Regions from separate parts of the Paenibacillus macerans genome, predicted to be linked through region 1. Evidence: riboswitches for the same ligand, from Rfam matches in the RefSeq annotation. Region 1 holds a riboswitch; the other holds the start of a gene.
The links. Region 1 has a riboswitch for thiamine pyrophosphate ahead of DYE26_RS19705 (ABC transporter substrate-binding protein). Riboswitches for the same ligand answer to the same signal wherever they lie in the genome.
Positions count from the first base shown of each region.

Region 2: another riboswitch for thiamine pyrophosphate. It lies ahead of tenA (thiaminase II); the one in region 1 lies ahead of DYE26_RS19705 (ABC transporter substrate-binding protein).

Region 1 is NZ_UGSI01000001.1:4,392,878-4,397,257, forward strand. It holds gene DYE26_RS33920 (GGDEF domain-containing protein) at 1-932, opposite strand, end outside; gene DYE26_RS19700 (cold-shock protein) at 1,115-1,327, opposite strand; TPP riboswitch at 1,658-1,768, shown strand; gene DYE26_RS19705 (ABC transporter substrate-binding protein) at 1,921-2,970, shown strand; gene DYE26_RS19710 (MTH1187 family thiamine-binding protein) at 3,007-3,300, shown strand; gene DYE26_RS19715 (ABC transporter permease) at 3,297-4,070, shown strand; gene DYE26_RS19720 (ABC transporter ATP-binding protein) at 4,128-4,380, shown strand, end outside.
Region 2 is NZ_UGSI01000001.1:569,899-574,278, reverse strand. It holds gene thiE (thiamine phosphate synthase) at 1-85, opposite strand, end outside; gene thiD (bifunctional hydroxymethylpyrimidine kinase/phosphomethylpyrimidine kinase) at 82-909, opposite strand; gene thiM (hydroxyethylthiazole kinase) at 906-1,754, opposite strand; gene tenA (thiaminase II) at 1,774-2,481, opposite strand; TPP riboswitch at 2,662-2,765, opposite strand; gene DYE26_RS02620 (alpha-mannosidase) at 2,851-4,380, opposite strand, start outside.

The DNA.
Region 1 (4,380 bases):
TGGGTCAGCCGGGTTAATTTCTCGTTGGCCTTCTCCAGTTCGATGCCGGACGCAATCAATTGCCGATGCTGTTCCGAAAGCCGGATAAAAAGCCGGTTTACTTCGTTAACCACCGAGCAGATTACGACCGTTGCCGCTACGACCGAGTTGATTTTGGCCATGTACCAGCCGAGCGAAAAGCGGGTGCCGGCCAGCAAGGTCAGCGTCACGTCCATCAGAAGCCCAATGATCGCCACCGTCAGCCATAAGTGCAGGACCGTGTGGCCTTTGTTTCGCAAGGCCATCACGAGCAGTGCCGCCAAGTTCAGCAGCCATACGGCAGGGCCGAGTCCGGTCGAATTTAACTGCCGGTAATCGCTGTATCGAATAATTTCGGGCAAGGCCCGCTCCCCAAAGATCGACAAATCAATGAGCCCAAGCGCAAGCAGCAGAGTAAACGAAATCCCTGCCACGCCCCAATTGAAAATATGCTCCTTTTTCCCGATCGGCTTCGGCCATATCGATTGCGTGAGCACGTACAATAATATACCCAAAGAAAAACCGCTATGCCAAAACACCCACAACCATCCCGCGGCCTGGCTGCGCTCGCCAAAATACCAGGCATCGGAAAACAGGCCCGGAAACGTAATGATATGTGCGGCGGTAATGATTCCGGTAAACAGATAGGTACAGGACAAGACCAGCAGCGACGGAATCCCGGACGCCCGGTATTGGCTGTAGGCGATAAAGGCGGTAAGCAGATCCCCGAAGATCAGCCAGGCGATGGCGGCGGCAAAAAAAAGCTCCAGCCCGGGCGAATTTCTCAAACCGAGCGGAATCGCCGCCATCGACACGGCCACGATCAAAATGGCCAGAAAAACCGCGAATTTTCTTTGCTTGCTTCCGGAGGGAATGTCGAAAACCTGCGATGCCACCTTGTAATTTCCATGCATAGGCGGGCAAATTCCCCCCTTCTGGTTGTTTTTCGTGTAGTACCTCCAACATAGTGGATTTTAAATGGAGATGCAATCTTTTTCTCCCGGCTGCCGCAAAACGGCAAACAGCCGCATTCGCTTTGGGGCGAACACGGCTGTTTGGGGGCAAGCAACGGTATTTATACAAAAATCGGATTAGCCTAGGAAGACGTTCTGGGATCGAAGGTGGGATTTTTCAGTTGAGGCAGCATCCTCATCCCCTTCTCCATTTCCGAAGAGCATAAAGGACATACCGGCGTGTAGTCGAACGTAAAATTGTCCCGCATCCAGCCGTTGCAATCCTCGCTGGTGCATGACCAGACCGGGGTGTTCTCCTCGGGAATTTCCTCCAACGGTTTTTTACGGTAGCTCATCATTTTCCTCCTCAAAATGGATGTTGGTCAACCAATTCGGCAAGCAGCCAAACGCCGCTTGTATGAGCTGAATAAAAACGGCTCCTGGCGCTATTGGGGCACACCAAGAGCGTTGAGCCTATCAAAAAAAATCACACATTGAAAAAAGTTCCATCCGCAAAAGCGGCACCCTTTCAATACGTGAAATATCACGTTTTCAAACCATCTATTGGTTCAATTATAACGGTTTTCCAAATAGAAAGCAAATCTCCTGATATTTCAAACCTCCTCCCTTTGCCGGGCTGGACAGACGCGCCGGAGAAAATTATAATGACTATTGAACTCTGCAGTTGAATCGTTCAGGGGTGCTGGAATCGGCCGGCTGAGATTGTATCCCTCCAAGATACTGACCCTTAAACCTGATCTGGATAATGCCAGCGTAGGGAGCCGTCATGGATGGAATGATTTTGGATGTTTTAAATTCCGCCCGCCGATCAGCGTCCCGAATCCGGGACGCTTTTTTATTGTCCGGACCTTATGGCCATAAAGCTTTCGGGCGCCTTCAGGTTATAGATGAACACAACTAGCGGAAATTTAACGAAATGAAGGAGAGAATGGCTGTGAAAAGAAAAAAACGGACTTCCCTGGCGGCGGCCCTATCCTGCCTCCTGCTGGTCCTGGCCGGCTGCGGCGGCCAAGCCGCCGGCGGCAGCGAAGGCAATCCGGCCGCGGGTGCCGCCGCGGACAATGGAGGGGCCAAGGCGCCGCGCGACGTTAAGCTCGTGCTCGACTGGAGCCCCAACACGAACCATACCGGTTTATACGTCGCCAAAGAGCTGGGATATTTCAAGGAGGAAGGCCTGAACGTGGATATCGTGCTCCCCGGCTCCGGCGGCGCGGAAGCGATGGTCGCTTCCGGCGAGGCGCCGTTTGGCGTCAGCGTGCAGGAGAACGTCACGCAGAGCCGGACGCAAGGCGTTCCGCTCGTATCGATCGCGGCCGTCATTCAGCACAACACCTCCGGCTTCGCCGCTCCGGCCGGCAAAAACATCAAATCGCCGAAGGATTTTGAAGGCAAAACGTACGGCGGTTGGGGATCTCCGGTAGAAGAGGCCGTCATGAAGTCGATCATGGACCTGGAAGGCGCCGACGTCGGCAAAGTCAAATTCCTCAACATCGGGGATGCCGACTACTTCACCGCCGTGAAGCGCGACATCGACTTCGCCTGGATTTTCTACGCCTGGACCGGCATTGAAGCGGAGCTCCGGGGCGAGCCGCTCGATATGCTGTACGTCAAGGACTACTCCGATAAGCTCGACTATTACACGCCGGTTATCGTGACGAACGAGAAAACGATCGCAAACGATCCGGAGCTGGTCAAATCGTTTATGCGCGCCGTGTCCAAAGGATACAATTACGCCGCCGATCATCCGGACGAAGCCGCGCAAATTTTGCTGAAGGCGGTGCCTGAACTGGACCATGACCTGGTCGTCGCCAGCCAGAAGTGGCTTAGCCCGAAATACCGCGATGACGCGGCCCGCTGGGGCGAGCAGAAAAAGGAAGTATGGCAGAACTACTCCGACTGGATGCACGAGCGCGGGCTGCTGGAGAAGCCGCTTGATGTCGGCGCCGCGTTTACAAACGATTTTTTGCCTGCCGAGTAAAAAGAAAAATAAACCCAAGAAAGGATGCTGAATTTTATGCCAAATGCACTGCTTAGCATTCAGATCATTCCGAAAACGCCAAACGGCGAAGACGTCATTCCGTATGTCGACCGCGCAATCGAGGTCATTCAGGCCTCCGGGGTCAAATATCAGGTGAATCCGCTGGAGACCACGATGGAGGGCGATTTGGACGAGCTGCTGGCCATCGTCAAAAAGATGAACGAAGCCGTTATCGAGTTTGGCAGCACCGGAATCATTTCGCAGATTAAAATCTCCTACAACCCGCAGGGCGTCAGCATGGATAAGCTGACCGCGAAATACCGCCCATGAATTTCCGCAGCCTGTGGAACAGCGTATGGCCGCCGCTTGCGGCGGTCATCCTGTTTTTGCTTGTTTGGCAAGGGGCTACGATCTTCTTCAATATTGATAAATGGGTTTTGCCCAGCCCGCTCGACATCGGCCGCGAAGCGGCTGCCGAGGCGGCCGGTTTAAGGGAGCATACCTTCGCTACGCTGCGCCTGATGCTGGCCGGATTCGCCATCGGCACGCTGGTCGGCCTGCTGGTCGCTTTTGCGCTGCATTATGTGCCGTTTCTGAAAGCATCGCTTTACCCGCTGATCATCTTGAGCCAAAACGTGCCCAGCATCGCGCTGGCTCCGCTGCTTATGATCTGGTTCGGCTTCGGCATGCTGCCCAAAATCATCGTCATTACGCTCGTCTGCTTTTTCCCCGTGGCCGTTGCCGCCATGGACGGACTGGACCGCACGGACCGGGTGATGCTGAACTACATGCGGATGATCGGGGCGTCCAAAGGCCAGATTTTTCGCAAACTGGAAGTCCCCCATGCCCTTCCCGCCATCCTCTCCGGCGTAAAAATCGCCGCGACCTATAGTGTGATGGGGGCCGTTATCGCCGAATGGATCGGCGCGGACAAAGGGATCGGCTACTATATGCTGCTGCAAAAATCGTCGTTTCGCACGGATAAAATTTTCGTTGCCATCGCCATCATCGTCGCCATCAGCCTGGCCATGTTCGTCTGCGTCGCCCTGCTGGAAAAATGGCTGGTCCGTTACAAGCCGGCGAACGGGAAAGATCGTTAAAGCTGCCGTAAAAAAACAACCATCGTCCGTGCGGCGGAAGAAAGGGGAGGTGCCCGCATGAATGCTCATATCGGAGAACAAACGGCTGCCCCGTTAGCGCTTGAGGTGCGCCATATCCACAAAACGTTTCGTGAACGTCGCAAGGAAGTTCCCGTCCTGCGGGATATTTCGCTGGAGGTGCGCGCCGGCGAATTCGTCTCTATCATCGGCCCGTCCGGCTGCGGCAAAAGCACCTTGTTCCACATTGTCGGCGGTTTGACCGCCCCCGGTCAAGGAGAGGTCTATTTGCAGGGCGCCAAGGTGACCGGAC
Region 2 (4,380 bases), 3.8 Mb from region 1:
GATCTTGCCGGCAGTTGGCGCTGCCGATCACCAGGTACACGCCGAGAGATTTGCGCATAGCCGCTGCTGAAATACGCCCGTTCACGGCCGCACCCCCTGTTCCTTCCTGCGCCGGTACGCCCAATGGTTCGTCGGGCCGTGCCCCAGCCCCAGGCCAAGCTCGTCTTCGATCGCCGCCTGAATGAACGCCCGCGCGGTCGATATCGCCTCGGCGGCGGCCGCTCCCTTCGCCAGCTCGGCCGCGACCGCCGCGGAGAAGGTGCAGCCCGTACCGTGCGTATGCCGCGTCATGATCCGCCGTCCGTCAAACTCGGTAAAACCGGCGCCGTCATACAGCAGGTCGACGATCCGCCCCCCGCCGCTCTCGTCATGCCCGCCTTTGATGACGACGTGCTTCGCCCCGAGGCTGTGGATGCGCTTAGCCGCCTCGCGCCGGCCGGCCATGCCGGTGATCGGGATGCCGGATAACGCCTCGGCCTCGGGGATATTCGGCGTCACCACCTGCGCCAGCGGCAGCAAATACTCCTTCAGCGCCGCAACCGCTTCGGGCAGCAGCAGCGCGGCGCCGCCTTTGGCGATCATAACCGGGTCGACGACGACCCGGGCCCAGCCGAAAGCGCGGATTTGCCCCGCCACGGCGCGGATAATTTCGGCGCTGAACAGCATCCCGGTTTTCAGTGCGTCCGGGGCCAAGTCCGAGCCGACCGCCCCGATTTGCTCCGCCGCGGCCTCCGGCGGCAGCGGGTACACGTTCCGCACGCCCAGCGTGTTTTGGACGGTGACGGCGGTAATCGCCGACATGCCAAACACGCCCAGCTCCTGGAACGTTTTGAGGTCGGCTTGAATGCCGGCCCCGCCGCCGCTGTCCGACCCGGCGATCGTCAGCGCCTTCCGGACCGCGCCGCTCATCCGAGCCACCACCCGCCGGCCGCGGAGGCTTCCCGCTCGCTGACCGCCGCATGGCCTTTCAGCGAGTGCGGGTGCAGCTTGGCCAGCTCGTCGAGGAAGGCGATCTGGAAGCTGCCGGGCCCGGCGGACGCAGTACGCTCCGCGGCGCGGGACGCGGCGGCGCCGTAGAACGCCAGCCCGGCGGTGCCGGCCAGCAGCACGTCGCGTTCCACCGCGGCGAAGGCGCCAAGCACCGACGTGAGCAGGCAGCCCGTGCCGGTCACCTGCGTCAGCAGCGCGTCCCCGCCGCTGACGGCCCGGCACAGCTTCCCGTCGGTGATCACGTCCTCGCGTCCGGTGACGGCGACGACGGTGTTCAGCTTCCGTGCCGCCCGCACGGCCAGCTCCACCTGATCCCCGCCGCTGCTCTCCCCGGCGTCCACGCCCTTGATGTCGCGGCTTTCCCCGAGCAGGTGGGCGATTTCCGCCGCGTTCCCCCTTAGTAGCGACACTTTGACCTCGCGCAGGATGCGCAGCGCCGATTCCGTGCGGAAGCGCGTCGCTCCCGCCCCGACCGGGTCCAACAGCACCGGAACTCCATGGGCGTTCGCCGACGACCCGGCGATGATCATCGCCTCGACCTGGGCGGCGGACAGCGTTCCCAGGTTCAGCACGAGGGCGCCGGCGATCTTGGCCATATCGGCCGCTTCCTCCGGTGCGTAAGCCATCACCGGGGATGCGCCAAGCGCGTACAGGCCGTTGGCCGTAAAATTGGTTACGACGACGTTGGTCATATTGTGCACGAGCGGTTTCGCGTTCTGCACTTTTGTAAGCAAAGCGGATAATTCTTTTTCCAATATGCTCATTTGTAGTTCGCCCCCTTCGTTAATTCGCCCGCGACAACGGGTCATCGCTCCGCCGGCCCGTTTGCACCGGCCATTCCTCCAACTTGTAGGCCATGTCCCAGAACAGGTACTCCAGTTGGCAGCTTTGCATGAAATGCTCCTCCATCCTCCGCCGTTCCGCTTCCGCCGCGGTTTCCGCCCATTGGTCGAGAACGTCCCGGAACCGCTGCGTCACGTCCGTCAACCGGCCGCCGTAAAACTGGATCCAATCGTGAAAAGGATGTTCCGGCGCCGGCCTCACTTCCGCCAGCAGCTTGCGGCCGATTTCCAGATACGTCCAGGGGCAGGGCAGCAACACGGCCAAGATTTCGCCCAAACTGCCTTCATGCGCTACCGTCAGCATGTGGCGGATGTAATGATGCGCAGACGGCGCCAAGGGGAAACCCTGCAGATCTTCAAAACGGACCCCTGCGACAGCGCAAAAATTTTGGTGCGGATGGATTTCACTGTTCAAAATAAAAGAGATCTGCTCGTTGAACAGGGCGATATCGCCGCGGCTTTCGCACTTCGATATGGCGATCCCGTAGATCCGCATGTACGCGTTCAAATACTCGTAATCCTGTTTGACGTAATGAATCAATTGCTCTTTCTGCAGATTGCCGTCGGCGATTCCCCGCACAAAAGGATGCTCAAAAATCGCTTCAAAAACCTCGTCCGCCCGCTGGCGCAGCGTTTGCGTAAAACTCATCGTCTCCACCTCCGATAAAATGTGAACTGCGATACAGGAGCATCCATCGTAAGGGCGTAGGGGCTTAGGGTCGGGTGAGAGGCGGGCCGCTTACGAGACAGCAAAAAAGCCGCCCCGTAGAGGGAGCGGCTTGAACGCGCAAAACCTGTCGCATGATACTTGCGATAACGTGCGGACGGCGCGATACCGGCTCCACTTTCCTACGCTAGTACGAACTAGATCAGGTTCAAAGGGTCCAAGATACGCTCTTGTCTCAGCCGAATACGGCGCCCCTAGTGGAATTTCCTATTCGATTCACTATCACTACTTTACCTGGATCTTCCTGGAGTGTCAATCCGCGTTGAATGGTTGCCGGGCACCCCCGCCGCCTTAGCGGAACTCGAGCCGGACCGTTTTGATCTCATACGGCGAAATCTGCAGTTCGGCAGGACCCCGATTGAGTTCGCCGGCAGGGCGTTCCATCAGGTCGGTTTCCTGCCAGGAGACAAAAGTGAGATCGCTCTCCAGGCGAATCGTCCCCCGGCCCCCTTTATACTCGTGGAAGCGGACGATCAGAGCGTCGCCGTCCTCCGCTTTTTTGACCGCGTCGATCGCTGCTTCGCCGCTGCCGCTGACGCGCACGGCCCGCAGCAAGGAGAAATTGGATGCCGCCGCTTGGCCGCGCGTAGCGTACACCGGCTGATTCAGGAGCGCGGCGGCCTGTACGGTTTCGCCTTCGGACCAATGCCCCTCGTGCGGATACAGCGCATACGTGAACGTATGCTCCCCGCGATCGGCCTCCGGATCGGGGTAAGTCGCCGATTTCAGCAGCGACAGCCTGATCACATTGTCTTTAATGTCATGCCCGTATTTGCAGTCGTTCAGCAGGCTGACGCCGTAACCGTGCTCCGACAGATCCGCCCACTGATGCCCGACCGTTTCGAACCGGGCCAAATCCCAGGAGGTGTTCCAATGCGTCGGGCGTTTGACGTTGCCGAACTGGATGTCGTAGGTGGCCTCCGTCGCCCGCACATCCACCGGAAATGCGACCTTTAAAAGCTGCTGGCGCTCCTGCCAATCCACCTCCGTCCGGAACTCGATCCGCCGGTCACCCGAGTACAAGATCATCCGCTGGCTGATCGTGGAGTTCATATACCGCCAGGTAAAAGCGACTTCCGCCCGCAGCTTGCCGGCCGCAACCCGGCATTCCTTCAGATCTTCAACCTCGCGCATCTTCTCCTGATAAAAAATATCGATATCCCAAGCTTCAAACATTTTCGGCTTGTCTTCGAACACCTGGAAGACGTTGCCGCGTTCCCCCGGGGCGAGCACCTCGCGGCCGGCAGCCCGGTCGAACACCGAGGTCAACTGGCCATGTTCGTTCCAAGCGATCCGATACAGCGGAGTCTCGATGCCGTTCGGCAGCGCATTAAACGGCGTTTCTATGGCCGCTTCGCTTCCCGCAGACGCTCCTTGCGAAGCGGTTGCCTCCTCCTTCCCGCCTTCAGAGCCGCGGCTTATCGCCATAAATCCCAACGGAGGAACGTTTTCCACCTTTACCCATACCGTGCTTCCGTCAAACTCGGCGGCGAGCTCCCGGCCGAAGGCATCGGTCCAGCGGCCGCCGGGTTCGGCGCCATGGACCGGGACCAGGCCGCTATACGTCCAAGAAGACGGATTCCAAACGGTATAGGTCGGCTCACCTTCCGGGGCGCCGATGACAGCATCGCCGGACACGGCAGCGCCCGCCGCAGCGGCACCGTTTGCTGCATCGCCGCCCACCCGGCCCCCGGTCAACGCGCGGATCGCCTGGCTGCGGCATTCCTGCAGCAGCGCCGCAGCATGCTCGTATTCCAGCTTGGAGTCGCGGTACACTTCGGGAATCGACGAGCCTGGAATAATGTCGTGGAACTGATTGCG